DNA from 3 places in the Micromonospora sp. NBRC 101691 genome. Region 2 is predicted to be linked to each of the others. Evidence: riboswitches for the same ligand, from Rfam matches in the RefSeq annotation. Region 2 holds a riboswitch; each other region holds the start of a gene.

Region 1 (10,119 bases), on a different contig from region 2:
GATCTACCGGCGCTCCTTCGCCACCATCCGGGCCGAGGCCGACCTGTCCCGACTGCCCGGTGACGTCGCGCAGGTCGTCGTCCGGATGATCCACGCCTGCGGCATGGTCGATCTCGTCGACGACGTGGCGGCCCACCCGGACGTGGTCTCCGCCGGCCGGGCCGCCCTGGCAGCCGGCGCGCCGATCCTCTGCGACGCGGCCATGGTCGCCGCCGGGGTCACCCGCGCCCGGCTGCCCGTCGACAACGACGTGGTCTGCACCCTGCGGGACCCGGCGGTCCCAGAGCTGGCGAAGCGGCTCGGCACCACCCGCAGCGCCGCCGCCATGGAGCTGTGGCGGGACCGGCTCGACGGCGCGGTCGTCGCCATCGGCAATGCCCCGACCTCGCTGTTCCGGCTGCTGGAGATGATCGACGAGGGCGCGCCCCGGCCCGCCGCGATCATCGGGGTGCCGGTCGGCTTCATCGGCGCCGTCGAGTCCAAACAGGCCCTCGCGGCGCACCCGGCGGGTATCCCGTACCTGGTCGTGCACGGTCGCCGGGGCGGCAGCGCGGTCACCGCCGCCGCTGTCAACGGCATCGCTAACGAGGTGGAGTAGACGTGTCCACAACCGGAAAGCTCTACGGCGTCGGTGTCGGCCCCGGTGACCCCGAGCTGCTGACCGTCAAGGCGGCCCGGCTGATCGCCGAGGCCGACGTGGTCGCCTACTACTCCGCCCGGCACGGCCGCAGCATCGCCCGGTCGATCGCCGAGGGCCTGCTGCGCGAGCACCACGTGGAGGAACCGCTGGTCTACCCGGTGACCACGGAGGACACCGACGACCCGGGCGGCTACGAGGGCGTCATCCGGCAGTTCTACGACGACAGCGCCGAGCGGCTCGCCGTCCATCTCGCCGCCGGGCGGACCGTCGTGGTCCTCTGCGCCGGTGACCCGATGTTCTACGGCTCCTACATGTACCTGCACGAGCGCCTCGCCCACCGGTTCCCGGCCGAGGTGGTGCCCGGCGTGACCTCGGTCAGCGCCGCGTCGGCCGTCCTCGGCCGGCCCCTGGTGGAACGGGACGAGGTGCTGACCATCCTGCCCGGCACCCTGCCCGCCGAGGAGTTGTCCCGCCGTCTCGCCGACACCGACGCCGCCGCCGTGCTCAAGCTCGGCCGGACCTTCGACAACGTCCGTGCCGCCCTCGACGACGCCGGCCGCCTGCCGGAGACCTGGTACGTCGAGCGCGCCACCTCGTCCCGGAGCCGGCACGCCCCGCTGGCGGACGTCCCCGCCGACGAGGTGCCGTACTTCTCGCTGGCGATGCTGCCCAGCCCCACCAGCGCGGCGGCCCGCGACGATCTGCCCGCCCCGGCCCCGACCACCGGTCGGGGTGAGGTCACCGTGATCGGCCTCGGCCCGGCCGGCCCCCGCTGGCTCACCCCGGAGGTGGCCCGGGCGCTGCGCGAGGCCGAACACCTCGTCGGCTACGGCCCGTACGTCGACCGGGTGCCGGTCCGCCCCGGGCAGCAGCGGCACACCTCCGGCAACCAGGTCGAGACCGAACGGGCCGCCCACGCCCTGGAGTTGGCGCTCGACGGCGCCCGGGTGGTGGTCGTCTCCTCCGGCGACCCGGGCGTCTTTGCGATGGCCAGCGCGGTCTACGAGGTGGCCACCGGCCAGCCCCGGTTCGCCGGGGTGCCGGTGCGGGTGCTGCCCGGACTCACCGCCGCCCAGGCCGCCGCGAGCCGCATCGGCGCGCCGCTCGGCCACGACTTCGCGGTGATGTCGCTCTCCGACCGGCTCAAGCCGTGGCCGGTGATCGAGTCCCGCCTCGCCGCCGCCTCGGCGGCGGACCTGGTGCTCGCCCTCTACAACCCGGCCTCGGCGAGCCGCCGCTGGCAGGTGGGCGCGGCCAAGGACGTCCTGCTGCGGCACCGCGACCCGAAGACCCCGGTGGTCGTCGCGCGGGACGTGGGCCGTCCGGGCGAGGCGATCACCGTGGTGTCGCTGGGCGACCTCGACCCGGAGACGGTCGACATGAAGTGCCTGCTGATCATCGGCTCGTCCACCACCCAGGTCAGCACCCGGGGGGACGACTCGGTGGTGGTCTGGACGCCCCGCACCTACCCGGCCTGACGCGCCGACCCGGCCCGGGTGGACGCCCCTCGGCGTCCACCCGGGCCGCGCTTCATGCTTCCGCCCGCGCAGGTGGTCGCCGAGAAGCAGCACACGTCGTCATCCGTTACCGCACGGGGCTGCGGCGGCTCAGATGTACGACACGCCGAGCGGATCACACCTCAGCCAGCCACGAAGCCTCGGTCACCCAACCGGCAGGTGCCGGTCCAGCCAGCGCACGGCGTCGTCGACGGTGGTCACCGTCGCGGGCGGGGTGGCCGGCGCGGGTCGGTCGATCATCAGCACCGGCAGGTCGAGCCGACGGGCGGCGGTCAGCTTCGCCTCGGTGAGCGCGCCGCCGCTGTCCTTGGTGACCACCACGTCGATGCGGTGCTCGCGGATCAGATCGGTCTCCCCGTCCACCGTGTAGGGGCCACGACTGCGCAGCAGCCGTACGTGCGCCGGCACCGGCTCGTCCGGGGCGTCCACCACCCGGGCGAGGAACCACAGGTCGGCCAGGGGAGCGAACGCGGCCAGGCTCTGCCGGCCGGTGGTCAGCAGCACCCGCCGCCCCAACGAGGGCAGTGCCGCGACGGCGGCGGGCAGGTCCGGCACCCGGTGCCAGCGGTCGCCCGGCTGCGCCGTCCAGCCGGGACGCTCCAGCCGCAGGTGGGGCACGCCCGCCGTGGCGGCCGCCTCGATGCCGGAGACCCGCATCCGGGCCGCGTACGGGTGGGTGGCGTCGACCACCGCGTGGATCCGGTGCTCGGCCAGCCAGGCGGCCAGGCCGGCCGGGCCGCCGAAACCGCCGATGCGCACCTCACCGACCGGCAGCCGGGGATCGGCCACCCGTCCGGCCAGCGAGGAGACGACCGCGACGTCCGGCCGGGCGACGACCGCCGCCGCGAGAGCGCGGGCCTCGGCCGTACCGCCGAGGACGAGCAGCCGCCACCTCGGGACACGTCGCGCTGCACCTCGGTCGGGGGCTGTCGGTTCGGGATCATGGTCGAGGGTCATCCGGCATCTTCCTCGGTGGTCGCGAGCAGGGCCGCCAGGTCGGCGGCGGAGCGGGGGCGGGCCCCGGACAGGTGGGGCAACCGGTCGATCAGCCGGTGCACCAGGGGCGCCCAGGCGGGCGTCAGCCGCGCCGCCGCGAGCAGCTCCGGGTCGGCCAGCGCCTCGGTGGTCGGCACCCGGCGCACCCCGCCGTCGGCCACGACCACCACCTCGTCCGCCCACCGGAACGCGAGGTCGACGTCGTGGGTGGAGACCAGGATGGTGGTGCCGGCGGCGTGCAGGTCGTCGAGGGTACGCAGCAACGCCTCCACGCCCGCCGGATCGAGTCCGGCGGTCGGCTCGTCGAGGATCAGCAGCTCCGGCCGGAGCGCCACCGCCCCGGCGATGGCGACCCGCTTGCGTTGGCCGTACGACAGCAGGTGGGTGGGACGGTCGGCCAGCGCGGTGACCTGCAACGCGGCCAGCGCCTCGTCGCAGCGTTGCCGCACCTGCGCGGGGTCCAGGCCGAGGTTCACCGGCCCGAACGAGACGTCCTGGCGGACGCTGGCGGAGAACAACTGGTCGTCGGGGTCCTGGAGCACCAGCTGCACCCGCTGCCGCAGCGCCAGCAGGCCCGACCGGGTGCGTCGCACCGGCGTGCCGGCCACCTCGATCCGCCCGGCGTCCGGGGCGAGCGCGCCGACCGCGAGTCGGAACAGGGTGGTCTTCCCGCCGCCGTTGGGTCCCACCACGGCCAGCCGCTGACCGGGCAGGACGGTCAGGTCGACGCCGGTGAGCACGGGTTGGCGGGGCTGGTAGGCGAAGTCCACGCCGGACATCCGCAGCAGCGGTCCGGTCACCGCCACAGCCCACCGGAAACGGCCGTCAGGGTCACGATCGACGCCAGCAGCGCGACGGACGCGCCCACGAAGGCCGGGGAGAGCCGCCGGACCTCCACCTGCACCGCCAGTGAACCGGTGTAGCCGCGTACCGCCAGTCCCTCCTCCAGGCGGCGGGCCCGGGTGAAGGCCCGGACGAAGATCGCCCCCGCCTGCCCGGCCAGCGACCGGTACGCCGTGCGCCAGGTCCGGTACCCCAACCGCGCCGCCTGCGCCTCCCGTACCGTGCGCACGCTGTCGACCAGCAGGAACAGCATCCGGTACGTCAGCGCGGCGACCTCGGTCACCGCCGCCGGGACCCCGAGCCGGACCAGCCTCGGCAGGACGTCGGACAGGGGAGTGGTGGCGCTGAACAGCAGCAGGCACAGCAGGGCCGCCGCCGCGCGGCCGGTCGTGGTGGCCGCCGTCCCGACCCCGGCCGGGTTCCAGCCCAGCCGGGTCGGGGAGTGCACGGAGACCAGCAGCGGCACCGCGGAGGTGGCGATGAACAGCGCCGGCACCCGGGCCGCCCGCAGCAGCAGCGGCACCGGCACCCGGGCCGGGCCGACCAGCAGCAGCGCGGCGGCGGCGCCCGCCAACGCGGCGCCCGGCCAGGTCGGCAGGGCCACCGCGCACACCAGCAGGCCGAGCGCCAGCAGCGCCTTCTCGCCCGGGTGCCGTCCCCGCCAGGGACCGGTGTGCGCGGCGACGTCGAGGGCGAACACTAGCCGTTGGCGGCGTCGGCGTCGCGCATCCGCTGCCGGGTGCGGGCGACCCCGAAGTAGTAGCCGAGGAACCCGGCGCCCACCGCCGCCTGGAGGGCGAACAGGCCCGACTCGATCTCGCCGGAGGGCGGCTCGTAGATGGAGGAGAACCACGGTTCGTAGTCCGGGTGGTCGGCGACGATCGTCTCCTCGGCCTGGGCGTCCGCCCCGGTGAACGGCTCCTCGGCCGAACCGCCGAGCCCGAGCACCAGCGGAGCCACCGCCAGGGCGACCACCGCCAGCAGCAGGAGCAGGTTGACCCGTCCGAAGCGCTTCACGCCGCTACCTCCTGGGGCTTGCGCAGCACGCCGAGGCGCCGCAGCTCGTCTCCGCTGACCCGGGTGAGCAGTCGCACCACCAGCACCGACAGCAGCCCTTCGCTGATCGCCAGGGGGATCTGGGTGACGGCGAAGATGCCACCGAACTTGACCACCGCGCCGAGGAAACCGGACGCCGGGTCGGGGAACGCCAGGGCGAGCTGCACGCTGGTGACGCAGTAGGTGGCCAGCCCGCCCAGCGCGGCGGCCAGGAACACCGCCACGTCCAGGCTGCCGCCGAGGCGGCGGGCCAGCAGGTAGACGCCGTAGGCCACCCAGGGGCCGACGATCGCCATCGAGAAGATGTTGGCGCCCAGCGTGCTCAGCCCGCCGTGGGCCAGCAGGACCGCCTGGAACAGCAGCACGATGCCGCCGAGGACGCTCATCACCGGTGGTCGGAACAGCACCGCGCCGAGGCCGGTGCCGGTGGGGTGGGAGCAGGACCCGGTCACCGACGGGATCTTCAGGGCCGAGAGCGCGAAGGTGAAGGCGCCGGCAGCTCCCAGCAACAACTTGGACTCAGGGTCCTGACGGACCTGCCGGACGAGCGCCCGGCTGCCGTGGACGACGAAGGGTGCGGACACCGCGAACCACGCCGCTGCCTGCACCGGGGGTAGGTACCCCTCGGCGATGTGCATCGAAGACCTTCCTCTCCAACACCTCGTGGACGAGATCACACCGTCAAGGCCGGTCTCCTGGCTCCCGGATCGACGCTTCCTCCGGCCTTCCCAGGCCGTCGGCCTAGTGGCGCAAGTCGGAGGTCACTCCCCGGTCACAGTGGCGAGGGCCGCGCCGGTCTTCCACCGGCTTCCCGAGCACCTTGACGGCGAGAGGCTATCGACCGGCGACCGGCGGGGCAAGAGCGGTGATCCACCTGCGGCGGGCTGCCGACGTCGTCGGTGGCCGGTGGTGGTCCCGAGGCGCAGGTCAGCCAGAGGGTCGGCGATGTGATGACCATCCTCCGGGCTGCTATTGCAACCTCTTGGCAACTACGCAAGGATCGCTTCGCGGTCGGCTCGCGGCCGCGCCACGTCGTCGACCCAAGGAAAGAGGGACCCTGTGCGGTCTGCGCGGATGGTGGCTCTGCTCGCCGCCGGTCTGGTCGCCCTGTCCGCCTGCTCGGCCCCGACGGACACCCCCGCCGGCGACGGCGGCGACCGGCTCGTGGTGGCGACGGCGGGCGAGCCGGACACGCTCAACCCGGTGCTGAACTACGGCGTCGACGGCGGCTCGCTGATCTTCGACGGCCTGGTCGCCCGCGACGACCGTAACCAGCTCGTGCCGGCCCTGGCCCGGGAGCTGCCGACCGTGTCGGCCGACGGGCGGACGGTCACGGCGAAGCTCCGCGACGGGGTGGTCTTCCACGACGGCAGCCCGCTGACCGCGCAGGACGTGGTCTTCACCTACCAGGCGGTACTGGACCCGAAGGTCGACTCGACGCTCCGTTCCGACCTGGACATGCTCGCCGCCGTCGCCGCGCCCGACCCGTCGACCGTGGTCTTCACCCTCGAGTACGCCTACGCGCCGTTCCTCCAGCGCCTCGCGCTGGGCATCGTCCCGGCGAAGGCCCTGGCCGGGCAGGACGTCAACAAGGCCGCCTTCAACCGCAAGCCGGTGGGCACCGGCCCGTACCGGGTGACCTCCTGGACCCCGGGCGACCGCCTGGTGCTCGCCGCCAACGAGCGGTACTGGGGCGGCAGGCCGGCCAACTCCGGCGTGGTGGTGGCGTTCGTCCCCGACGACAACGTCCGTGCCCAGCGGATGCGGGCCGGCGAGTTCGACGTCGCCGAGCTGGCCCCGAGGCTGGCGTCCGGGTTCGACGGGCGGTCCGGCTACCGGGTGGAGAAGGTCCCCACCGCCGACTACCGGGGCGTGATGCTGCCGATGGGCGGGCCGGTCACCGGAGACCCGGCCGTACGGAAGGCGTTGCACGCGGCCGTCGACCGGTCGGCGATGGTGGCCGGCGTCCTCGGCGGGGCGGGGGAGCCGGCGTTCGGGCCGATCCCGCCGACGTCGGAGTTCGCCGAGCCGTCCATCGTCGGTAAGCCGGCCGCCGACCCGGCCGCCGCCACCGCCGCGCTGGACGCGGCCGGTTGGAAACCGGGTCCGGACGGCGTCCGGGTCAAGGACGGCCGCCCGGCCGCGTTCTCCCTCATGTACCCGGCCACCGACAGCCTCCGCAAGGAACTCGCCCTCGCGGTCACCGCCGACGCCCGGAAGGTCGGCATCAAGATCACTCCCGAGGGGCTGACCTGGGACGCGATCACCCCCCGGATGAAGACCGACGGGCTGGTCATGGGCTTCGGCACGCCGTACGACCCGGACTTCGTCTCGTTCAAGCTGTTCACCTCGACCTTCGCCGGCCAGGGCTTCTTCAACCCCGGCTCGTACCGTTCCGCCGTGGTCGACCAGGCGCTACGGGACGCCCGGGCCAACGCCGACCCGGCCGCCCGCAAGGCCGCGTACGCGACGTTCCAGAAGCAGCTCGCCACCGACCTGCCCTGGGTCTTCCTGACCTACCTCCAGCACACCTACGTGGTCCGCGACGCCGTCGAGGGTGTCGCGCCGCGGGTCGAGCCGCACGAGCACGACGTGGCCAACAGCCTCTGGTGGAACATCCACACCTGGACGAAGACCCCGTGACCCCGCCGGTTCCGGTGAAGGTCCCGGCCGGTCGGCGTACCCGTCGGCTGGCCGGGGCCGGTAAGGTCGTCCGTCGCCGGTTGCTGGTCGCGGTGCCGATCCTCTCGGCCACCAGCGTCGGCATGTTCGCCCTCGGCGCGGCCTCGCCGATCGACCCCGCGCAGCAGTACGCCGGGGCCGCCGCGTTCACCACCAGCGAGGAGAACCTCGCCCAGATCCGGGCCAACTGGGGCGTCGACGACCCGCTGCCGGTGCAGTACGCCCGCTGGGTGGGCAACCTGCTCCAGGGCGACCTCGGCTGGTCGACCAGCCGGCACGAGCCGGTCGCCTCGGTGCTCGCGGCCCGCGCCGGCTGGACCCTGCTGCTGGTCGGCCTCGCCCTCGCCCTGGTCCTGGTGGCGAGCCTCCTGCTGGGCACCCTCGCCGCCTACCGGCGCGGCGGATGGTTCGACCGGTCCCTGCGCGCCACCGCGTACGCCGTGCAGTCGATGCCGGTGTTCTGGATCGGGCTGGCCGCCATCGCCGTGTTCGCGCTCACCCTCGGCTGGCTGCCCGCCGGTGGCCTCACCGACGTCGCCGCCACCGGCACCGACCCCGCCGACGTGGCCCACCACCTGGTCCTGCCGGTGACGGTGCTGGCCCTGTCCCAGGCCCCGTGGTTCGTGCTGTTCATCCGGGACGCGGTCGCCGACAGCCTCCGCGACGACCACGTGCTGGCGGCCCGGGCCCGGGGACTGTCCGGCCGGACGGTGCTCTTCGGCCACGCGCTGCGTACCGCGCTGCTGCCGTTCCTCACCCTGGTCGGCACCCACCTGCCGGAGATCGTCGGCGGGGCCGTCCTGGTGGAGACCGTGTTCTCCCTGCCCGGCCTGGGCGCGGTCACCGTGCAGGCGGCCCTGGGCAGCGACTTCCCCCTGCTGGCCGCGATCACCCTGACCACCACCGTCGTGGTGCTGACCGCGAACCTGGCCACCGACCTCGCCTACGCCGCCGCCGACCCCCGGGTGCGCCTCGATGACTGACCTTGCGTCACGGATCCGCGCCCGCGGAGTCCGGCGACCGGGACGCGCCGGAAGCGCCGGACGTGCCGGACGCGGCGGCGTGCTCGTCGCCGCCGCCGTGCTGACCGTCGCGGTCGTCGCCTGCCTGCTCGCCCCCGTCGTCTGGCCGCTGGACGAGAGCGCGGTGGACCTGTCCCGCACCCGGCTCGCCCCGTCGCCCGCGCACCCGGCCGGCACCGACGACCTGGGCCGGGACGTGCTGCACCGCAGTCTCTACGGGCTGCGCGTCTCGCTGCTCGTCGGCGCGGTCGCCGCGCTGGTCGCCGCCGTCATCGGCGGTCTCGTCGGCGCGGTCGCCGGCAGCCTGGGCGGCTGGGTCGACCGGGTGCTGATGCGCGTCGTCGACACCATCGCCGCGCTGCCGCACCTGCTGCTGGGCATCTTCATCGTGGCGATGCTGCGGCCCAGCCTCGGCGCGGTGATCCTCTCCATCGGGCTGACGCACTGGCTCTCCACCGCCCGGATCGTCCGCTCCGAGTTGCTGAGCCTGCGGAACCGGCCGTTCATCGACGCCGCCGTCGCCGGCGGCGCCAGTCGGGCCCGGGTGCTCACCCGGCACCTGCTCCCGCACGTGCTGCCCCGCCTGGCGCTGGCGACCACGCTGATGGTGCCGCACGCCGTCTGGCACGAGACCGCCCTGTCCTTCCTCGGACTCGGCCTGCCCCCGCACCTGGCCTCCCTCGGCAACATGATCAACGACGGGCAGCGGTCCCTGCTCACCGGCGCCTGGTGGGCCAGCCTCGTCCCCGGGCTGCTCCTGGTCGTCGTCACGCTGGCCCTGGCCGTCCTCACCGGCCGCTGGCGGGACCGCCTCGACCCCCGCGTACGAGCGGAGCTCCAGCTGTGACCGCCACCCGCGACACCACCGCCCCCGCCGCGACCGGCGTCCACGCCGACCGTCCCGCCCTGCTGGAGGTGGACGGGCTGACCGTCCGGTTCCGGCTCCGCGACGCCGTGGTGCACGCCGTCACCGACCTGAGCCTGACCGTCCGGCCGGGCGAGCTGCTCGCCGTGGTGGGGGAGTCCGGGTGTGGCAAGTCCGTGCTCGCCCACGCCCTGCTGGGCCTGCTGCCCGGCAACGCGACGGTCACCGGGCGGGCCCTGCTGCGTCCGCCCGGCGGGGAGTCGGTCGACCTGGTCGGCTGCACCGAGCGCCGCCTCGCCCGGACCGTGCGCGGCCGGGCCGTCGGCCTCGTGCCGCAGAGCCCGGCCACCGCGCTCACCCCGGTCCGCACCGGGCGGCACCTGCTGGCGGAGACGCTGCGCGCGCACGGTCACACCCGGCGCGACGCGCCGGCCGCCGCCGAACGGGTCGCCGCCGACGTCGGCCTGCTCCCCGCCGACCTCGACCGCTACCCGCACG
Region 2 (10,119 bases):
GGCATGGTCAGTCATCCGGTTCGGTGGCCCGCCGGCGGCGGGCGGCGAGGATTCCGCCGACGGCCAGTGCCACCAGCAGTAGTACGCCGGTCATCGTGCCCAGCGGGAGCCCGTTGTCGCGTCGGGCGGCGACTTCGGTGGCGACCGGCCCGTCGGCGGGTGTGGCCGGCGGGGCGGCGGTGGGGCCGCCGGTTCCTGGGGTGGCCGGCAGGCCCGTGGGGGCCGCGGTGGTCGGTGCCGCCGATGCCGACGCGGTGGCGGCCGACAGAGTGGTGGGTGCTCCCGCCGGCACGGGCCTTTCGGTGCGGGAGGGGGCGGCGGGTGCCGGTGGGGTCGCTGCGCCGGGCGGAGCCGGCTGGGATGGCGACGGTCGGGGCGGTGCCGGTCGCGTCGGGGCCACGCCGGGGCGGGGCGCGTCGTCGGGGCTGCGGTCGCGGGAGAACGACCAGCCCTCGAAGCTGCCGGCCGGCGGCCTGCGGTTCAGCACACCCTTGTCGCTGTAGCGCCAACTGCCGCCGTTGTCCGCGTGCCAGTAGGACCAGTAGGCGTTGGCCGGCGGCGTGTCCACGCACTTCTCGGTCGCCGCCGACGGCTTGCCCTCGATACGGCAGATGAAGCCCTCACCCCACCGCAGGGTGCCGGTGACCTGGAAGCCGGCGTTTTTCAGCGCCGCCAGGCCGGTCGCCTGAGCCCCCGGGGCGCAACGGACTACCGTCCCGCCGCCGAGTTCGTGGAAATCCACCACGACGGTGACTCCGGAGGCGTCCGGGCAGTGACCGGCGGTTCCGGCGGCGCGAGCCGGACCGGGTACCAGCAGTGTCGCGGCCATGACCACGGTGGCTGCCGCGAATCGGACCCCGGCGGTCATGTCGCGCGCCGACGGGTGAGCAGTAACAGGGCCGTTCCGCCGCCGATGAGCAGCAGCGCCACCAGGAGGTAGGTGATGACGGAGGCGCCGGTGGTGGGCAGGCCGCCGCCGACCGGTGTGGTGCTCGGGGCGGCGGAAGGGGTCGTCGCGGTCGGCGTCGGGGGCGGTGGGGTGGGGCTGTCGGAGTGGCTCGGTGTCGGTGTCGGGGTGGCGGAGCCGGACGGTGACGGTGAACCGCTGGGGGTCGGTGAGGCGGTGATGCTCGGTGAGGGGCTGGGCGAGGAGGGCGGGTCGAGGCCGATCCGGCCGAGGGGCACCTGCGCCAGGCCGAGCAGCGCCTGCGCGGTGGCTCGACGCCACTGGTCACGGTCGTTCTCCCCCAGGCCCGACGTACGGGCCGCCGTCAGGGTCTCGGCGTTGTAGGCGATCGCGCCGGCGTCGGCGGCGGCCGACCCGCCGGTCGTCGTGGTCAGTTGCAGCGCGACCAGGGCGGCGGCGGCCCGCGCGGCGGCGGTGTCGCGTCCGGCGGCGGCGAGGGCCTGCCCGGCCAGGCCGGTGCTGTTGGCGTTCGTGCCGCTGGTCGGGCCGGAACCGCCGAACGACCCGTCGGCCTGCTGCTGGGTCTGCAGCCAGTCGGCGCCGCGCCGGGCCGCGTCGGCGGCACCGGTGGCGCCGCTCTCGGCTGCGGTCAGCAGGGCCTGCACCGCCATGGCGGTCGAGTCGACGTCGAGGGTCGGGGCGGTCTGCGCGTCGCAGGTCGGCGTGTCGTCGGCGTCGGGGTACAGCCGGAAGCCACCCGCCGCGCACTGCTGGCGGACGAGGAAGTCCACGGTGTCCTGTGGTAGGTCACCGCTGCGGGCCAGTCCGAGCACGGTGAACGCCTGGTCGAAGGTGTTGCTGGCGTCGGGGCCGCTGGTGGCGGTGGTGCGGCTGGTGATGCGGCCCCGCTGGTCGCCGCTGTCCGCCCCGGCGACCAGGGCCAGGGTCTCCGTGCGCAGGTCGAAGCCGCCGAAGTCGGTCGGGTTCGCGCCGGCGGCGGTGGCGGCGTAGAGGAGTTTCGCCGTCGCGCCGCCGTCGGTGAAGCCCTCGATGCCCCAGTCGTCGTAGCTGTTGTACGACCGGACGTGGGCCGCCACCTGCCCGGTCGCCGCGCGGCGGGTCGGCTCGGCCGTGCCGGCGGCGGTCAGGGCGAGCAGACCGTCGATGGTCAGGCCCCAGTCCTGGCCGCCGAAGGGGCCGGGCAGTGCGCCATCGGTGAACTCGTCGGCCAGCCAGGTCGCGGCGTCGCGGGCGGCGGCCGGTTCGGCCGTGGCGGACGGGGCCGCGAGGCTGGGTGCGGTGGCGGCGAGCGCGACGAGCGCGGTCGTCGTGGCGACGCCGAGACCGGGACGTCGGAGCCGGGCCAGGGGCATGGTGGGTGCCTTTCGCGGAGCGGTCGGTGAGCTCCGGAGGGCACCTCGGACACGAAAAACCCGCTCGCGTGCATCGTGAGCGGGGTGACGGGCCTCGGCGGTGGCCGGACTTCACCCTGTGAACCTCGACAGTGGAAGCCGCTCGTCCCGGGCGGGGCATTCCGGCTCGCGAGGTGGGCCTCGCTCACGGTTGCGGGTCAGCGCCGGCTTCTACCGGCTTCCCCCCACACAGGACGTATGCAGTTGTGGCCCGGATGGACCGGGCGCCGACACGATACCGCCCGACCGTCACGCGACGCTAGACGGTGGTGCCGGCGCCCGATGCCGTCGAGGGTCAGCGCGGCTGGCCGGTCACGGGGCGGGGATGCTCGGCGCCGATCCCGATCCGAAGGACCAGCCCTCGACGCTACCGGGTGCGGGGTTGTAGCTGCCTGCCCCCGAGCTGCTGTAGGACCAGGCGCCGCCGCTCGGCGCGTGCCAGTACGACCAGTACGCCGTGACCGGCGGGGTGTTGACGCACGGGTCCGTCGCGGAGGTCGGCAGGCCGTTGATCCGGCAGACGAAAGCCAGCCCCCAGCGCTGGGTGCCGGTGACGGTGAAGCCCGCGCCCTGCAGGGCGGCCAGCCCGGTGGCCGGGTCGCCGGGTGCGCAGGCGACCTGCACTCCCCCGCCGAGGGCGGTGAAGTCCACCACGACGGTGACGCCGGAGGTGCCGGTGCAGGCGGCGGCCTGGGCCGGGCGTGGTGCGGGTTCGGCGGCGGTCAGGCCGGCGGCGAGGACTGCGGCCATCAGGCCGACGAGCCAGCCACGACGGGAGGGACGAAAACGGGACACGGATGCTCCTTCGATCGGGACGGTTGTTCCGGGGTTCAGCGGCAGAGCAGGGTGGGGGCGTCCAGGTCGGCACCGACGGCGGCGAGCCGTGGGTATCCGACCCCGGTCAGTCCGAGGACGGCCTGGGTGGTCGCCCGGTTGAGGGTCTCCCGGTCGAGGGCGCCGCCGTCGAAGTCGACCGCCCCCCGGTCGGCGGGCGCACCGGCGCAGCCGACCAGGAGTCCGACCAGGAACCCCCGGGCCCGGGCCCAGGCCAGGGGTCGGCCGCCGTCGCGCAGCGCCTGGGCGGCCAGCCCGGTGCTGTTCGCGTTCGCGGTGCCGGACGCGTTGGTGAAGCCCCCGTCGGTGCGCTGCACGGAGACCAGCCAGTGGAGTCCGGCGGTGGCGTCGGCCGGTCGGCCGGCGACCCGCAGGGCCTGCACCGCCAGGGCGGTGGCGTCCACGTCGGACACGCACGTCGGTTGGCCCGGCAGCACCGGGTAGCCGCCGTCGGGGCATCGGGTGCCGGCGAGCCACTCGCCTGCGGTGGGTGGGAGGCCGGCGGTGGTCCGGGCCAGCGCGAGGATCGCGAAGGACTGGCTGAACGCGTTGCTGTAGTCGCCGTACGCGGACCGGTCGGTGAACCGGCCGTTCGGTGCCTGGAGCGACCGCAGCCGGGTGACCAGGTCGAGTCCGCCCACGGCGGTCGGGTCGCCGCCGCGCACCTGCACGGCGAGGGTTAGCTTGGCGGTCGCTCCCGCGTACGCCTCGGTGGTGCCGTCGCCGAGGTAGCCGTCGCGGATGTCGGGGCGGGTGACCCAGGCCAGCGCCCGGGCTGCCGGGTCGTCGGCGACGCCGGCCGCGGCGAAGGCGAACACCGCGTCCAGGGTCAGTCCGGGGTCGGGGTAGGCGACACCATCGAAGACGACCTCGAACCGTTCACCGTCGACGAGTTGCCGGGCCAGCCAGCCGGCTGCGGCGTCGGACCGGTTGGCCACGGCCTGCACGGGCGTGATGAGGACGGGTGTGACGAGCGTGAGAACGGTGAGGACACCGCAAAGGAGGGTGAGCAGGCGGTGCCGGCTCAGGCGGACGACCATCGTCACGCGCCTTTCCGGCCCGGTGGTCGTCAGATCTCGACCGGTCGCCGAACGAGGGCAGCCGTCGAGACTCCGACCCGTGGGCCACGACGGGTTGAGGAGCGGGATACGCGGACACGGCGGGTATTCGGGCTCGCCGCCAGGGTGGACACCCTGGACGGCCTACCGTTGCGGGCCAGCGCCGGAATTCGACCGGACTTCCCCCACGCGTGTTCACGTCTTGAGTTATGGCCCACAGTTTCTGCTTCACCACGGCAGCTGTCAATGCCGGCGGTTCTGGCGGTCGGCACGCATCCGCGCCGCCGGCTTCAGGGCTTTGATGGGTGTGGCGCAGGACACGGCGCAAGGTCCTATGTGGTTGGACGGCGGCCCTTGCTAGGGTCGGCCCCGCGATGCATGAGGGAAGCCGGTGTGAGCCCGGCACGGTCCTCGCCACTGTGATCTGGCGAGAAGATCCTCTGACTCGAGAAGATCGGGCTTCTCGCTGGACCTGATCTTCATAGGCCTGGCGCTTGGACGTGGCAGCTGTCCAGCCCGCCGGACCTTCGCCCATGTGGGCAAGGAATGTCTGGGGGCCAGGGATCCTGGCACTGAACGCAGAACACCCCTCAGGTTGTTGGCGGCTGCGCCCGTACATCCCGCCATCGGTTTGACAGCGCTATAGCTACCGGCTATCTATTAGCGGTCCGGAGCGAATGGGGAGTGCCTGGATGCAGGACGTGGTGCTGGCCATGCTGGCGAAGGAGCCGGCGCATGGGTACGAGCTGCGCGGCCGGATGCGTGCCGCGCTGGGCCCGATCGGCGACACGATGAACGCCGGGCAGATCTACGTGGCGCTGGCCAGGCTGGGCAAGGCCGGGCTGGTGACCTCGGAGCGGGCCGAGGGGCTGCCGGACCGGCCGGACCGCCGGGTGTACGCGCTGACCCCGGCCGGACAGGAGCGGGTGGCGGGCTGGCTGGCCGAGGTGAGCTGGCCGAAGCCGGACCTCGCGGAGTTTCACCTGAAGCTGGTGGCCGCCGCGGCCGGCCGGCTTGCTGATCCCGTGGCGCTGGTCGACGCGCAGCGGCGCGAGGTGCTGCGCCGGCTGCGCGACGCCCAGCGCGCGGCGCTGGACCGGTCGGTGGATCCGGTTGCCGGGTTGCTGCTGGAGGGCGTCGTGCTGCGGCTGCGGGCCGACCTGGAGTGGTTGGAGGCATGCGAGCGCATGTGGGCCGGGCGTGATCGGACTGGGCGGAAGGCGGAGGCATGACCGGATCGATGGCGCTGCGGGCCCGCGGACTGACCAAGCGGTACGGCTCGAACGACACGCTGGTACGCGCGGTCGACGAGGTCGACCTGGACGTGCCCACCGGAGAGACGTTGGCGATCATGGGCCCGAGCGGCTGCGGCAAGTCCACCCTGCTGCACCTGCTCGGCGGGCTGCAACGCCCGACCGGCGGGCAGGTGTGGCTGGCCGAACACCGGATCGACACGATGAGCGAACGGGCCCTGGCCCGGCTTCGGCGCGACAGCGTCGGGTTCGTCTTCCAGTCGTTCCAGCTCATGGACGAGCTCACCGCGGTGGAGAACGTCGAGCTGGCCGCGCTGCTGGCCGGCCGGTCGCCGGGGCGGGCCCGTAAGCGGGCGATGTACCTGCTGGACCGGGTCGGGCTGGCCGACCGCGCCGCGCACCTGCCCTCGGCGCTGTCCGGTGGGCAACGCCAGCGGGTCGCCATCGCCCGCGCGTTGAGCAACGAGCCGCTGGTCTTGCTGGCCGACGAACCCACCGGCAACCTGGACAGCGCCGCCACCCTGGAGGTGCTGCGGCTGTTCGAGCAGTTGCACGTCGCGGGACAGACCCTCGTGGTGGTCACCCACGACGCCCGCATCGCCGCGGTCGCGGACCGGGTGATCTCCATGCGCGACGGGGCGTTCGCCGACGACAACCGATTCGCCGGCGCCGCCACCGGCACGCTCTACGACGGGCGGCGCTGACGTGTCCGGCCGCCTCCTGCTCGTCTGCCGGCTGCTGGTACGCGACCTGCTCCGCCGCCGGTCGGAGACGGTGCTGCTGGTGGTCGCCATCACCGCCGCCACCGCCACGCTGACCCTCGGCCTGGCCCTCAACGACATCGCCGAGCAGTCATACCAGCAGACCCGCACCGCCACCGCCGGCCCGGACGTGGTCGTGACACCCCTGGCCACCGGGCAGGCCGCGCTGGACGAGCTCGCCTCGATGACCACCGCGGCCGGCGTCACCGATCACAGCGGCCCCTTCCCGATCGCCTACCGGACGATGACCGCCCACGGCAGGTCCGCGCACGCCGTCGTCGAGGGTCGGGACGACGCACCCGTGTCGGTCGACCGGCCCGCCGTGACCGACGGCACCTGGGTACGCCCCGGCGGCGTGGTCGTCGAGCGCTTCTTCGCCGACGCCCTCGGCATCCGCACCGGCGACACGGTCAGCGTCGACGGCCATCCGCTGCGCGTGGTCGGGACCGCGGTCACCGCCGCGAGAGCGACGTATCCGTACGCCGGGTGGCACTACCCGAACAGTGTCCTGGTCGAGCGCGGGGGTCTGGTCTGGGTCGACCGCAGCGACGTCGCCACGCTCGCGGGCAGCCAACCGCTGTCGTACACCCTCAAGCTCAAACTCGCCGACCCGGCGGCCAGCAGCACGTACACCCTCGGCCCCCACCTCGCCACCTGGCAGGCGATCAGCCATCTCAACGGTCGGCTGTACAGCGACGCGCGGGTCACGCTGCTGGTCGGCAGCTGGCTGCTCAACGGCCTTGCGCTGGCCGGCGTCGCCGGCATCGTCGCGGGCCGGGTCATCGGCCAGCGCCGTCGGGTGGGACTACTCAAGGCCGTCGGCGCCGGACCGGCCATGATCGCCGCCGTCCACCTCGCCGAGTACCTCGTGATCGGGCTTGTCGCCGCCGCCACCGGCCTGGCCGCGGGCTGGTTCGCCGCACCCGTGCTGATCCGCCCCAGCGCCGGACTCATCGGCACCGTCGACGCCCAGCCACCCGCGCTGCCCACGGTGATCGCCGGCGCGGCCCTCGCCCTCACGATCGCTGTGGCGGCGACTCTCGTACCGGTGGTACGCGCCGCCACCACCAGCACCGTCCACGCGCTGGCCGACGCCGCGACGCCACCGCGGCGCCGGCGGTGGCGCATCTGGCTGTCGCGGCGGCTGCCCACCGCCCTGCTGATCGGGGTACGCCTCAACGCGCGCCGGCCGCACCGCGCCCGGCTGGTCACGGTGAACACCCTGATCACCACGACCGCGCTCGTCGCGATGCTCACGGTCGGCACCCAGGTGGTGCACTTCGACCTCGGCCACACGGAGCTCGCCAATCCCCGGGTGGAACGGGGCGAGCAGGCCATGCTCGTGCTCGCCGTCGTGCTCTGCGTTCTTGCGCTCGTCAACGCCGTCGTGAGCGCCGGTACCGCGGTCCTCGACGCCCGGCAGCCGCTGGCCGTCGCGCGGACGCTCGGCACCACGCCCACGCAGGCCGGCGTGGGCCTGGCGCTGGCGCAACTGCTTCCCGCCGTACCCGGCGTCGCTGCGGGCATCCCGGCCGGCCTCGGGCTTGTCGCGTTCCTCAGTATCCGCGAGGTCCAGTACCCACCCACCTCCTGGCTGCTCGCCACCGCACTCGGAGTCCTGCTCGCCATCGCCGCGCTCACCGCCGTCCCCGCAGTGGTCGCCACCCGACGCCCGGTCGTGGACACCCTCCAGTCCGCACCGACCTGACAGCTGTCCCCGGCAGACGTTGAGTTCCCCCCGCTTTGACGGAGCGGTGGTTACCTGCTGCCGGCTGGCGCAGGGGTGGCGGTAGTTGGCTCGGCTGGTTCCGTCTGGCGGCTGTGCCAGGCGGCCTCGTACTCGTTCGGGCTGAGGTAGTCCAGCTCCTTCTGGATGCGGCGGGTGTTGTACCAGCCGTCGATGTAGGCGAAGATCGCGTTCTCGGCCTCGTCGCGGGTCCGCCAGGACGTGCGGTAGACGAGTTCGATCTTCAACGTCGACCAGAAATTCTCCATCAGCGCGTTGTCGAACGAGTCGCCGACGGAGCCCATCGAGGGCAGGATCACGTTGTCCTGCAAGCGTTCCGCGAAGCGGACAGACGTGTAGTTCGACCCCCTGTCCGAGTGGTGGATCAACTGGCCGTCGCGGACATCACGCGACCAGATGCCGTATTCGAGGGCGGCGAGGATCAGGTCGGTGTCGCAGCGGTCGGAGGTCTTCCACCCGACAATCCGTCGGGAGAACACATCACGGACCGCGGCCAGCCAGAACGCGCCTTCACCTCACGGGATGCGGGTGGCGTCGGCGACCCAGAGCCGGTTCGGCCTGTCGGCGGTGAACTGCCGGTTGACCAGATCCGGTGCTGGCGTCGCCCGTGGATCCTGCCGGGTGCAGCCGCCGCGCCAGCCTCGACGCAGGAACGCGCCCTGCCAGCCATGGGCGGCCATCAGCCGCTCGACGCGCTTGCGGCCCACGCGGATGCCGTCGCGGCGTAGCTGCCGGTGGACCCGGTCCGCGCCGTAGGTGCGCCCCGATGTCTCCCAGATCTCGTGGATGTTGGAGATCAGCCCCCGGTCGACCACGTCCCGGTCACAGGGCTGCTCGGCCCGCTTCACCCACGCGTAGTAGGTCGAGGCGCCGACGTTGAGGACCCGTAGCAGGAGCGCGACCGCGAACTGGTCACGGTGTTCGTGGATGAACCTCATGACCGTCGCCGGGTCGGGTCGAGCTCCGCCGCGAAATACGCGCTCGCCGCCTTCAGGATCTCGTTCGCCCGACGCAGCTCGGCGACTTCCCTGCGCAGCCGGCGGTTCTCCTCGGCCATCTCACTGGTGGGCCGTTCAGCGCGCTCACCCGCGTCTGCCTCGGCCTGACGGATCCAGTTCCGCAACGCCTCGTGATGCACGCCGAGCTGCTCGGCCAGGCGCCGGATCACCGGCTTCGGGTCCGACTCGCGGTACAAGCGCACAGCGCGCTGGCGTAGCTCATCGGGGTACTTCTTCGGTGCTGCCACGGACGACTTCCTCCCCACGGCCATCAGACCATGATCAAGAAGCTCCATGAAAGCGGGGGTGGCTCACGGCGAGCGTGCCGCTGTTCGCTGCCGCGTCGTCCTACTACGGCTCGGCAGGCAACCCGTACCCGCCGCGCCTGAGCCCTCTCCTACACCACCTGCCCGGACGTGACCCAGCGCACCCGCCAGGGCCGCCTGACGGCGAAGGAGAATGTGCGTGTCTTGCACCCATGATTGTAAGTGGCCGAGCCCGGCACTGTAGGCGCATGAACACGGAGCCCACCCAGCGAATCGGAAGCACCACCGCTTCCGATGTCCTCGGCGACGGCTGGTGGGCGCCTGCCCTGGCGTTGCACGAGCGGACCTGCGGGATCGACCGGCTCGACGATCCGTTGGACGGATCGTCGCGGGCCCGGCTCGACCGGTGGCGGGCCCGGTACAGCCCACACGGCGAGCAGGCGTTTCAGCAGTGGCTGGCGGAGGTTGGCCTCGACGAAGCGGACCTGCTGCGATTGCTTGCCGAACCGCCTGCCGCGTTGGCCGCCCGGACTGGCCGCCCTCGCTGGGCGCGGACTGTCGAGGGGGCGGTTCGGTCGGCGGTTCCGCCACCTGCGGACACGCCGGTGCCCAGCCGGTGGCAGGAGGCGTTCGCCTGGCCATTGCGGCAGCTGGTGACAGCCACGGTGGCGGAGGTCGTCACCCGGCTCACGCCGTATCAGGCCGCTGGCCGGCTCGACGTGCCCGGGATAGTAGCCGATTTCGATGCCGACCTGAGCCGACGGCTGGTGGATGTCGCCGCCCGCACCTTCGTCGTCGAGCTGCACGCCTGGCGGGATGCGGGGCGTCTACGCGGAGCCGACGGGCGGCAACGGTTTGCCGACTTCGTCCGGCAGCTGAGCAC
Region 3 (10,119 bases), on a different contig from region 2:
ACCCCCGAGCAGTACGCCCTCTCGGTGCTGCTCTCCGCACTGATCGGGCTGGCCTCGCCGGCCCTGCTGACCTTCGGGCTGTCGATGATCGGGGTGCGGCTGCCGTTCGTCGTGCCGGTGCTGGGCAGCCTGGGCATGGCGTTCCTCTCCGCGCTGCTGGCTCACCGGGCGGTGCTGGAGAAAGCCGACAAGGCGCGGTCGGAGTTCCGCCAGGCCGTCTGCGCCTATCTCGACCTGGTCGCTCTGCAACTCTCCGCCGCGCACGGGCCGGTGCAGTCATTGGAGCGGGCGGCGGAGGTCTGTGACGGCTGGGTCTTCGACCGGATTCGCGAGGCGCTGCGGATCGCCCAGATGCAGATGCACTCGCCCTGGGACGAACTGCGCGACCTGGCCGAGAAGATCGGCATCCCGGAGCTGGGGGACGTCGGCGCGATCATGCGCTCCTCCGGCAGCGAGGGCGCGCAGGTGCACGAGACCCTGCGCAGCCGCGCCGACGCGCTGCGCGACCAGATCCGCACCGACAACCTGGCCCAGGCCGAAGGCATCACCAGTCGGCTCGACATTCCCGGTTCGCTGCTGGTGTTCGTGCTGCTCGGCTTCGTCGCCTACCCGTTCGTCGCCCGCCTCTGACACCCCTCAAAGGAGAACGTGATGGCCTTCTTCACCTACCTGCACGTCGCGGTCAGCACACGCCTGGCCGAGTTGCGCCGCGACAGCGAGCGCGGCGACAGCCCGGTCCCCACCGCAGTGATCATCTTCGGCCTGGTGGCCGCCGCTCTCGTCGTCACCGGGCTCGTCTCCGACAAGGCCAAAGAATGGATGGACGCCATCCAGGGTCCAGGCGCACAGTGATTCGAGGGCTCGGTGTCACCGGTCGTCGGGCGGTCGCCGCCGTCCGACGCCGGTTGACGTCCGGCGGGGCCGACCGGGGGGCCAACCCGGTCGAACTGGCCGTGGTCATGCCGGCGATCCTGCTGCTCCTCTTTGGCTCGATCCAGTTCGCCGCCTGGTTCCTGGCCCGGGGCACCGCGCTGCACGCCGCGCAGAGCGGAGTGAACGCGCAACGCGTCCACCAGGCTCCGGCGGGTGCGGGAGCCGAGCGGGCCGACGCCTTCCTGGCCGCCGCCGGGGACTGGCTGGCCGGCGCGAAGTCGAGCTGTGTCACCGGAGCCACCGAGGTCACCTGCACGGTGACCGGCAAGCCGCTGTCGCTCGTACCCGGGATGAGCCTGACCGTGTCGCAGACCGCCCACGGCACGGTGGAGCGCTGGACCACGGCGGGCACCCCGTGAGCCGGCCGGGCACCGAGCGGGGTTCGGTGTCGGTGGAGGTGGCCGTGCTCGCGCCCGCCTTCATCGCGCTGATGGTGCTGGCCGGGGTCGCCGGACGTACCGCGGTGGGAGCGGAGGCGATCCAGGCCGCCGCGCACGACGCGGCACGCGCCGCCTCGATCTCCCGGGACGCCGGCACGGGTCGGGACGCCGCCGTCGCCGCCGCCGGCAAGCAGCTCGACTGGCAGGGGCTCAACTGCGTCGGACCGCCGTCGTTCAGCTTCACCGGATCGGTGGGCGGTGCCCCGACCAGCTTCGAGCGGGCGTACGCGGCTGCCCCGGGGCAACCGGCGGCGGTCTCGGTGCAGGTGAGCTGCACGGTGTCGTTCGCCGACATCCACCTGTCGAGCGTGCCCGGGATGCCGGCCGGCCGGCTGGTGTCGGCGCGCTTCACCTCGCCGCTGGACAGCTACCGGAGCCGGGGGTGAGCCGCCGACGGTTCCCGGCCCCCGGGGCGAGCGGCCGACGGTCGCCGCAGCCCGGGTCCGGCCGTGGGCGGGGCTTCCGGGGGGACGAGGGCCGGGTGAGCCTCTTCCTCGCGGTGAGCATGGTCGGCTTACTCATGATCATCGGGCTGGCCTTCGACGGCACCGGGCAGCTGCGCACCATGCACCGGGCCGACAACCTCGCCGCCGAGGCGGCCCGGACCGGCGGCCAGGCCATCGACCGGGCACAGGCGATCAACGGCGGCAAGAAGGAGATCGACGAGGTGGCCGCCACCGCCGCCGTCCGGCACTACCTGGCGGCTGCCGGCGTCACCGACCACACCGTGAGCTTCCCGGTGGTGGACGGCGAAAAGCAGATCACCGTCCGACTGACCATCACCTACGACAGGTACCTGCTCGGCTTGTTCGACCTCACCGACTCCGTGACCGTCTCCGGCGAGGCGACCGCACGCGCCATCACCGGACCGTAGAGAGGAAGGCCGCCATGGCCGCATCCCGTTCCGCCCGGCGGACCGGTCAGGTCCTCACCGGCTTCGGCGCGCTCGTCGTGCTCGGCGCGGTACTGGTCGGGGGGCCCGTCGCCCTCGTCGCCCTCGCCGGCAATCCGCTGCCGGCCGAGGTGCCCACGCTGGACACCGTCGGCACGGCCCTGACCAGTCGGGACGACGGGCAGCTCTTCCTCCGGGCCCTGGCGGTTCTCGGCTGGTTCGGATGGGCGACCTTCGCGTTCTCCGTCCTGGTGGAGATGCTCGCCCAGGTGCTGCGCCGGCCGACGCCGAAGCTGCCCGGCATGCGCAACCAGCAGCGCGCGGCGGCAGCGCTGGTCGGGTCGGTCGCCCTGATCATCGCGGCCAGCCCGGCGGCGACCGCGGCGACCGCCACGTACGGGATGTCGGCTCCCACCACCACGTACGCCGTGTCGGCGACCGGGCCGGCCACGGCGTCGCCGCCCACCACCGTCGCCCCGGTCGCCCGGGGCGTGGCCCCGGTGGTCGGCGCGGTGGAGCGGACCGCGACCACCGACCAGACCCAGGTGTACCGGGTGGCCAAGGGCGACTACCTGGGCGAGGTCGCCGAGCGCTACCTGGAGGACTTCCAGAGCTACCGGGTGCTGGTCAAGCTGAACAAGCTCGGCGATCCGGACCGGATCCACCCGGGACAGTTGATCAGGCTGCCCCACCAGGCCGAGGACGGCGGTGCCCGGCCGCACGCCACCGGTGGGCTGATGCGCAAGCCGTCCCCGCGCCCGGCTCCGCCGCCGGCCTCCCCTGTCCCCGACGAGGTGCCGGACCAGGCTCCCCAGCAGGCACCCGACCAGGGTCCGCGCCAGGTCACGCCGGAGCCGCCGACCACCGAGTGGCCGCAGGAGGAGGCCCCGCCGATGACCGTCGGGGCGGCCCGCCCGGGTCAGGAGGACCGGGTCAACCGGCCGTTGGCGGTCTCCGCCGTGGTGGCCGTGGCGAGCATCGTCGGCGCGCAGATCGGCGCGGTGCTCGGCCTGCGCCGCCGGCCGGCGTCGTCGGCGGGCACCCGCGCCCCCCTGGGCAGCGGTCGCCATCGGCGTGACTAGGTCGTCGCTTGCGAAACGCTCGCTCGTCGACCGGTGCCGGCGGTTCGCGGTCACGCTGAGTACGCCAGCGTACGGGTAGAGGCGGATCCTGACGGTGAGTGGCCCGCGCCGACGTCGGGCATGCACCGGTGCGGGTCAGGCCAGGCGGGTCTGGAGGACGCCGTCGACGACCCGGGTGGCGAGCACCTGCTGGTCGTTGGCGGCCGGCCCGTGGACGACCTTGCCGCCGCTGTTCAACTGGAAGGCGCTGCCGTGCCAGGGGCAGACGACGCACGGGTGACCGTCGATCTCCTGCACCTCGCCCTGACCGAGCGGCCCGCTCTGGTGGGGGCAGCGTTCCAGCATCACGGTGACGTCGTCGCCGTGCCGGTAGACGATCACCGAGACGTCGTCGATCTCGCGGGTGACCAGTTCCCGGTCCGGCAGGGCGGACAGGTCGTCGAGCGGGTGCCAGCCGTCACCGATCAGGTGCGCCTCGGAGACGCTCTGGTTGACCTGCGCCCCCTGCTTGTACGCCAGGTGCCCGCCGAGGTACGCCCCGGCGCTCGCCGCGCCGAGTCCGAGGTACGCCAGCGTCCGCCCGAGGTTGTGCCGCCCGCTCAGCCGGGCGGCGAGCGACCCGGCGTAGCAGGCCAGGCCGACGGTGTTCGAGGCGGCGTGCACCAGCCCCACCCGGCGCTGCTCCCGGTTCAGGGCCGCCCAGTCGTTGAGCCCGGTCACGGCGGCCGGCAGTGCGCTGGCCGTACCGACGGCCACCAGTGCGGTCGCCGCCCGCCGCTGGCCCGGCATCGCGTCGAGGACGGCGGCGCTGATCCACGCGCCGACCGGCACCTGCACCAGCGCCGGATGCAGCGGATGCCCCAGCCAGACGCCGTGCAGCAGGTCACGGACGCGCTGCGGTCGGAGGGTGCTCTGGACCGCCCGCTGGAGGCGGTCGCCGACCCGGTCCAGGCCGGCGGCCTGCTCGATCCTCATCAGTAGTGCTCGCACCCGTACCGACTTCCCGGTCCGGGAGCCCGCAAACCGGGCGGCGGTGACCATTTCGCCGCCGCCCGGCGTGACCGGGCAGCCCGTCGACGGGTTCAGTCGCGCGGTGTCCACCGGTCGTCGTGGATCGCCTCGGCGAGCGGGCGGGCCTGCCGCCAGCCGTGCCGGGCCAGGTCCGGCACGGTCTCGAAGTGGGTGACCGGGCCGAGGCAGAGCCAGGCGACCGGCCGGATGCCGGCGGGGATGCCGAGCAGGTCGGCCAGCCAGGGTTCGCGGTAGAAGGAGACCCAGCCGACGCCGAGTCCCTCGGCCGTGGCGGCGAGCCAGAGGTTCTGGATGGCCAGGCAGGTCGAGTAGAGGCCGGTGTCGGCGATGGCGTGCCGGCCGAGCACCGCCGGCCCACCCCGCGACTGGTCGTGGGTGACGACGATCGACAGGGTCGACTCCAACACGCCATCGATCTTGATCCGGGCGAACCGTTCGGCCGCCTCGCCCGCCAGAGTGGCGGCGAAGACGTCCCGCTCGGTGCGGACGTGCTCGTGGAACCGGCGGCGCGTGTCGGCGTCCCGCACCACGACGAAGTCCCAGGGCTGGGAGTACCCGACGCTCGGGGCGGCGTGCGCCGCGGTGAGCACCCGGTGCAGCGCCTCGTCGGGCACCGGTTCCCCGGTGAACTGGGCGCGTACGTCCCGGCGGCGGTGGATGACGTCGTACAGGTCCATGGGCAGGCTCCCGCTGCGCTCGGCCCACCCGGGCAGGGGTGGGCGCGTGACGCGAGGCCGGTCTTCGGACTCCCGGATCGACGCCGTGCCGTCCGCCTTCCCAGCCCTCGCGGACCAGTGGCTGCGCTGTTCGCGCGTGGACGGTGGCTCCCCGGTCACCGCGGCGGGCCCGTGCCGGATTCGCACCGGCTTCCCGATTCTCCCCGCTCGCGCGGGGCACCTCACTGTGTCGTGCCGCCAGCATGGTAACCGGCGGACGGGATTCCGGTCGCCCTCCGCAGGGGTCGGACGGCATGCTGCACCCCATGTACGCGCACGCCCTCCGTTCACAGCCGGTTCCCGCCTCCACCGTCGCCCGGCTCGTCGGCACGGTCGGTCGTCCCGACGCCGTACCGCCGCCGGTGCTGATGCTGCTCGGGATGTTCTCCACCCAGCTCGGCGCGGCCGTGGCCAAGCAGTTGTTCGGCACCACCAGCCCGGGGGGCACCACCACGCTGCGGCTCGGCTTCGCCGCGCTGATCCTGCTCGCGATCGCCCGTCCCGGGCTGCGGCTGGGCTGGCGTACCGGTGGCCTGGTGGTCGGCTTCGGCCTGATGCTCGCGTTGATGAACCTCAGCTTCTACGCCGCGCTGCACCGGGTGCCGCTGGGCGTGGCGGTGACCATCGGCTTCGCCGGGCCGCTGCTGGTGGGGCTGGCCGGCAGCCGTCGGCTGCTCGACGCCGGCTGGGCGGTGCTGGCCGGCGGCGGCGTCCTGCTGATCAGTGGCCTGGGCGGGGCGTCGGTGGACGGCCTCGGGCTGTTCTTCTGCGTCGCCACGGCCGTCGGCTGGGCCGGCTACGTGGTGTTCGGCGGGGCGGTCAGCAAGCGGATCCCCGGCAGCCGGGGGCTGGCCCTGGGCATGGCCGTCGGCGCACTCGCCGTGCTGCCGTTCGGCGTCGCGGGGAGCGGCACCGCGCTGCTCGACCCGTGGATCCTGCTGCTCGGCCTCGGTGTCGCGCTGTTGTCGTCGGTGCTGCCGTACTCGGCGGAGATGTCCGCGCTGCGCCGGATGCCGGCCCGGGTCTTCGCGGTGCTGTTGAGCCTCGAACCGGCGATCGGCGCGCTGGTCGGGCTGGTCCTGCTCGGCGAGCTGCTGACCTGGCCGCAGTTCCTCGGGGTGGCCTGCGTGGTCGGTGCCGCGCTCGGTGCCACGCTGGTCCGCGCCGGCCGGGCCTGACCGGGGGTCTGGCGCGGCCCGGCAGGAGCCGGGCATCCTGGTCCGATGGGTGTGCGGGTCGAGCGCGACGGACCGGTGACCACGGTGATCCTGGACCGGCCGGCGGTCCGCAACGCCGTCGACGGCCCGACCGCCCGGGCGCTCGCCGACGCGTTCCGCGCCTTCGACGCCGACCCGACCGCCGCCGTGGCCGTGCTCTGGGGAGCGGGCGGCACCTTCTGCGCCGGTGCCGACCTCAAGTCCATCGGTACGCCGAGCGGGAACCGCGTGGAGCCCGAGGGGGACGGCCCGATGGGTCCGACCCGGATGTCGCTGACCAAGCCGGTCGTCGCCGCGGTCTCCGGGTACGCCGTGGCCGGCGGCCTGGAGCTGGCCCTCTGGTGTGACCTGCGGGTCGCCGAGTCCGACGCGGTGCTCGGGGTCTTCTGCCGGCGGTGGGGGGTGCCGCTGGTCGACGGCGGGACGGTGCGCCTGCCCCGGCTGATCGGCGAGAGCCGGGCGTTGGACCTGATCCTCACCGGCCGACCGGTACCGGCCGAGGAGGCGTACGCGATGGGTCTGGTCAACCGGTTGGTCGCGCCCGGCACGGCCCGCGCGGAGGCCGAGCGGCTGGCCGCCGAGATCGCCCGCGCGCCGCAGCGCTGCCTGCGCAACGACCGGGCCGCGGTACGGGCCGGCGCGGGTCGCCCGGAGGCCGAGGCGATGGCCGTCGAGCTGGCCTACGGCGTCGACTCCCTCACCGAGGCGGCCGACGGCATCGCCCGCTTCGGCGGTGGGGCGGGCCGGCACGGCGTCCCGGCCCACTGAGCACCGGCTCGGCCAGCCGTCAGCCGAGGTCGTCCAGGGCGGTCCGGATGGCACGGTGGAAGGTCGGATACGCGTAGATCATGTGTCGGAGCCGGCCCACCGGAACCGCCGCGTGCACCGCCACCACCAGCCCGGACAGCACCTCCCCACCGGCCGGGCCGACCGACGTCGCGCCGACCAGCACCCCCCGGTCGGCGTCCGCGACGAGCTTGATGAACCCCTCGTCGCCGACCTGGTGGATCCAGCCCCGGGTCGACGAGGAGAGCGGCGCGAAGCCGACCTGGACGTTGATCCCCCGGTCCCGGGCCTGACGTTCGGTCAACCCGACCGCCCCCACCTCGGGATCGGTGAAGGTGACCCGGGGCAGCGCCCGGTAGTCCGCCCGGGGCACCGTGCCGGCCGTGTCCGGGCCGGAGCCGTCGCCGTGCGCTCCGGCCGCACCGACCGCGCCACCGATCGAACTGGCGGTGCCACTGGCGTCCGGCCCGCCCCGCCGCCGACCGACGTGATCGAGCAGGTCGCGGACGACGATCTCCGCCTGGTACATCGCGATGTGGGTGAACGCCCCCTCGCCGGTGACGTCACCGACCGCCCAGATCCCGTCGCCGGCCCGCATCCGGTCGTCGACCGGCAGGTAGCGCTGCCCGGCGTCGATGCCGACGGCGTCCAACCCCAGTTCCTCCAGGTGGGCCCGACGGCCGGTCACCACCAGCAGCCGCTCGGCGGTGAACCGGGCGCCGTCACCGGCCCGCAGGGTGAACCCGGCCGCCTCGTCGTGGTCGACCCGCTCCACCCGGACACCGGTGTGGATCTCCACCCCGTCGGCGCGCAGGGCGGCGGCCGCCACCTCGGACGCCTCCGGTTCCTCGACGGCGAGCACCCGGTCGGACGCCTCGACCACCGTCACCCGTACCCCGAACCGGGCGAACACCTGGGCCAGCTCCAGCCCGATCGCCCCACCCCCGAGCACGAGCAGCGACGCCGGCAACGTGGCCACCTCGATCGCCTCGCGGTTGGTCCAGTAGGGCGTCCCGGCCAACCCGTCGACCGGCGGCACCGACGGCCGGGTGCCGACCCCCACGACGATCCCGTACCGGGCCTGGAAGACCTGGTCGCCGACGGCCACCCGCCCCGGCCCGGCCAACCGGCCGGTGCCCCGGACGAAGCGGCCGCCCTTGCCGGTGAACCGTTCGACGGCGGCGGTGTCGTCCCAGTTCGCGGTCGCCTCCTCGCGGATCCGGCGGGCCACCGGGGCCCAGTCCGGCCGGACCTCGGCGGAGCCGGCGAGCCCGTCGACCCGTCGCGCCTCGGCCAGCGCGTTCGCCGCCCGGATCATCATCTTGCTCGGGATGCAGCCCCAGTACGGGCACTCGCCGCCGACCAGTCCCCGCTCGACGCCGACCACGTCGAGACCCGCCTCGGCCAGTCGCCCGGCCACCTCCTCGCCGCCCACCCCGAGCCCGACCACGACCACGTCCACCTGCTGCGGCTCCGTCATCCCGACAGCATCCCCCACCCACCCGGCCGGAGCACCGGGAGGGCGGCCGGGCCCGTACCCGGGCGGTCCCGGTCTCCGGGGGTGGCCCGGCCGCGACAACCAGGTCGAGCCCGTCGTGGGTGGCCGGTAGGGTCCGCCCATGCCACCCGCACCCGAGCCGCGCCTTGAGAAGATCACGCCCGGCAACGTCGACGCGGCCTGCGACCTGCGGGTACGCCCGGACCAGGAGCACCTGGTCGAGCCGGTCGCCCGGTCGCTGGCCGAGGCGTACGCGTGGCCCGACATCGCCTGGCCCCGGCTGATCTACGACGGCGACGAGCTGGTGGGCTTCCTGATGGGCTTCTTCCGGATCCCCTGGCGCGAGGAGGCCCCGGACGACCTGCGGTCCGGACTGTGGCGGCTGAACGTCGCGGCCGACCGGCAGGGACGCGGGTACGGACGGTTCGCCGTCCGGGCGGTCGCCGACGAGGCGTGGCGACGCGGTGAGCGGCGGATCTACACGACCTGGGAGCCGGGGGACGACGGACCGGAGCGGTTCTACCTGCGGCTCGGGTTCCGGCCGACCGGGGAACTCAGCGGCGGGCAGACCGTCGGCGCACTCGACCTGTCCACGCCGGACACCGACGCCGACTGACGGCCGGGGACGACAGACCGTGCGACTGGTTCTCACCTGCCGCCTCGGCGGTCCGGAGCACTCCCTGGCGACGACCGTCACGCTGCGGCGGGCGCTGAAGGCGGCGTTCGCACGGGTCGAGGTCGACGGGCTCGACGAGGTCGACGTCCACCTCACGTTGGGCGGCACGGTCACGAGCGCCGAGGGCCACGGCGGGGTGCACCACCTCCGGTATTCCGCCGCCCGGCGACGGCTCACCGTCAACGTGGTCGTACCGGCCTCCGAGGTCGTCCGGTCCACCCCGGCCGGCGCGCTCGCCCCGTACCTCGACACGATGAGCCGGCGGATCGCCGGACGGTGCGCGCCCGGTGACGCGGACGCCGTGACCCGCGCGCTCGCGGGAGCCTGTCGGGAGGCGCTCGACGCGTTGCCCGGGTCCGGCTGAGCGCCGGGTCGGTCCCGGCGCGGTAATCCGACGCGGAACCGGGGCGGCACCCCCTACCGTGGCCCGATGCGCGCACGCTTCGCGGCGGTCCACGACTGCTTCCACGACCTGTTCGCCTCGGGCCGGGAGACCGGCGCGGCGCTGGCCGTCCGGTACGACGGTCAGCCGGTGGTCGACCTGGTCGGTGGCTCGACCCGACCGGCCGGCGCGGCCGGCCCGCTCCCCACGGACGAACCGCTCCGCGCCGGTGGCGGCTCGGGATCGCTGCCGTCAACGGCCCGGACGCGCGGGGCGTGGCGGCCGGACACCCTGGTCAACGTGTACTCCGTCGGCAAGCCGGTGGCCGCCCTCTGCCTGCTGCTCCTGGTCGACCGGGGTCGGCTCGACCTGGACGACGCGGTGGTCCGGCACTGGCCGGGGTTCCGCGCCCCGGCCACCGTCCGGCAGGTGCTCGCCCACACCGCCGGCCTGCCGGTCTTCCCG

The links. A riboswitch is a leader RNA that binds a small molecule or an ion and turns the genes downstream of it on or off. The one in region 2 is predicted to bind cobalamin.
Region 1: another riboswitch for cobalamin. It lies ahead of QSK20_RS10300 (energy-coupling factor ABC transporter permease); the one in region 2 lies ahead of QSK20_RS21595 (prenyltransferase/squalene oxidase repeat-containing protein).
Region 3: another riboswitch for cobalamin. It lies ahead of bluB (5,6-dimethylbenzimidazole synthase); the one in region 2 lies ahead of QSK20_RS21595 (prenyltransferase/squalene oxidase repeat-containing protein).

Annotation. Positions count from the first base shown of each region.
Region 1 is NZ_BSTB01000004.1:356,277-366,395, reverse strand. Features, by position in the region: gene QSK20_RS10330 (precorrin-8X methylmutase) at 1-598, shown strand, start outside; gene QSK20_RS10325 (precorrin-2 C(20)-methyltransferase) at 601-2,118, shown strand; gene QSK20_RS10320 (cobalt-precorrin-6A reductase) at 2,302-3,114, opposite strand; gene QSK20_RS10315 (energy-coupling factor ABC transporter ATP-binding protein) at 3,111-3,932, opposite strand; gene cbiQ (cobalt ECF transporter T component CbiQ) at 3,950-4,696, opposite strand; gene QSK20_RS10305 (energy-coupling factor ABC transporter substrate-binding protein) at 4,696-5,013, opposite strand; gene QSK20_RS10300 (energy-coupling factor ABC transporter permease) at 5,010-5,690, opposite strand; cobalamin riboswitch at 5,721-5,890, opposite strand; gene QSK20_RS10295 (ABC transporter substrate-binding protein) at 6,112-7,695, shown strand; gene QSK20_RS10290 (ABC transporter permease) at 7,692-8,717, shown strand; gene QSK20_RS10285 (ABC transporter permease) at 8,710-9,603, shown strand; gene QSK20_RS10280 (ABC transporter ATP-binding protein) at 9,600-10,119, shown strand, end outside.
Region 2 is NZ_BSTB01000015.1:19,460-29,578, reverse strand. Features, by position in the region: gene QSK20_RS21615 (energy-coupling factor transporter transmembrane component T) at 1-15, opposite strand, end outside; gene QSK20_RS21610 (SCO2322-related protein) at 8-829, opposite strand; gene QSK20_RS21605 (prenyltransferase/squalene oxidase repeat-containing protein) at 865-2,280, opposite strand; gene QSK20_RS21600 (SCO2322-related protein) at 2,632-3,069, opposite strand; gene QSK20_RS21595 (prenyltransferase/squalene oxidase repeat-containing protein) at 3,150-4,193, opposite strand; cobalamin riboswitch at 4,295-4,420, opposite strand; gene QSK20_RS21590 (PadR family transcriptional regulator) at 4,904-5,443, shown strand; gene QSK20_RS21585 (ABC transporter ATP-binding protein) at 5,440-6,168, shown strand; gene QSK20_RS21580 (ABC transporter permease) at 6,170-7,933, shown strand; partial or broken gene QSK20_RS21575 (IS3 family transposase) at 7,984-8,472, opposite strand; gene QSK20_RS21570 (IS3 family transposase) at 8,488-8,910, opposite strand; gene QSK20_RS21565 (transposase) at 8,907-9,218, opposite strand; gene QSK20_RS21560 (type 2 lanthipeptide synthetase LanM family protein) at 9,485-10,119, shown strand, end outside.
Region 3 is NZ_BSTB01000005.1:100,944-111,062, forward strand. Features, by position in the region: gene QSK20_RS10985 (type II secretion system F family protein) at 1-630, shown strand, start outside; gene QSK20_RS10990 (hypothetical protein) at 652-852, shown strand; gene QSK20_RS10995 (TadE/TadG family type IV pilus assembly protein) at 816-1,292, shown strand; gene QSK20_RS11000 (TadE/TadG family type IV pilus assembly protein) at 1,289-1,759, shown strand; gene QSK20_RS11005 (pilus assembly protein TadG-related protein) at 1,855-2,247, shown strand; gene QSK20_RS11010 (LysM peptidoglycan-binding domain-containing protein) at 2,262-3,347, shown strand; gene QSK20_RS11015 (Rieske (2Fe-2S) protein) at 3,483-4,337, opposite strand; gene bluB (5,6-dimethylbenzimidazole synthase) at 4,430-5,056, opposite strand; cobalamin riboswitch at 5,109-5,280, opposite strand; gene QSK20_RS11025 (EamA family transporter) at 5,350-6,273, shown strand; gene QSK20_RS11030 (crotonase/enoyl-CoA hydratase family protein) at 6,319-7,080, shown strand; gene QSK20_RS11035 (dihydrolipoyl dehydrogenase family protein) at 7,100-8,578, opposite strand; gene QSK20_RS11040 (GNAT family N-acetyltransferase) at 8,718-9,212, shown strand; gene QSK20_RS11045 (hypothetical protein) at 9,232-9,636, shown strand; gene QSK20_RS11050 (serine hydrolase domain-containing protein) at 9,703-10,119, shown strand, end outside.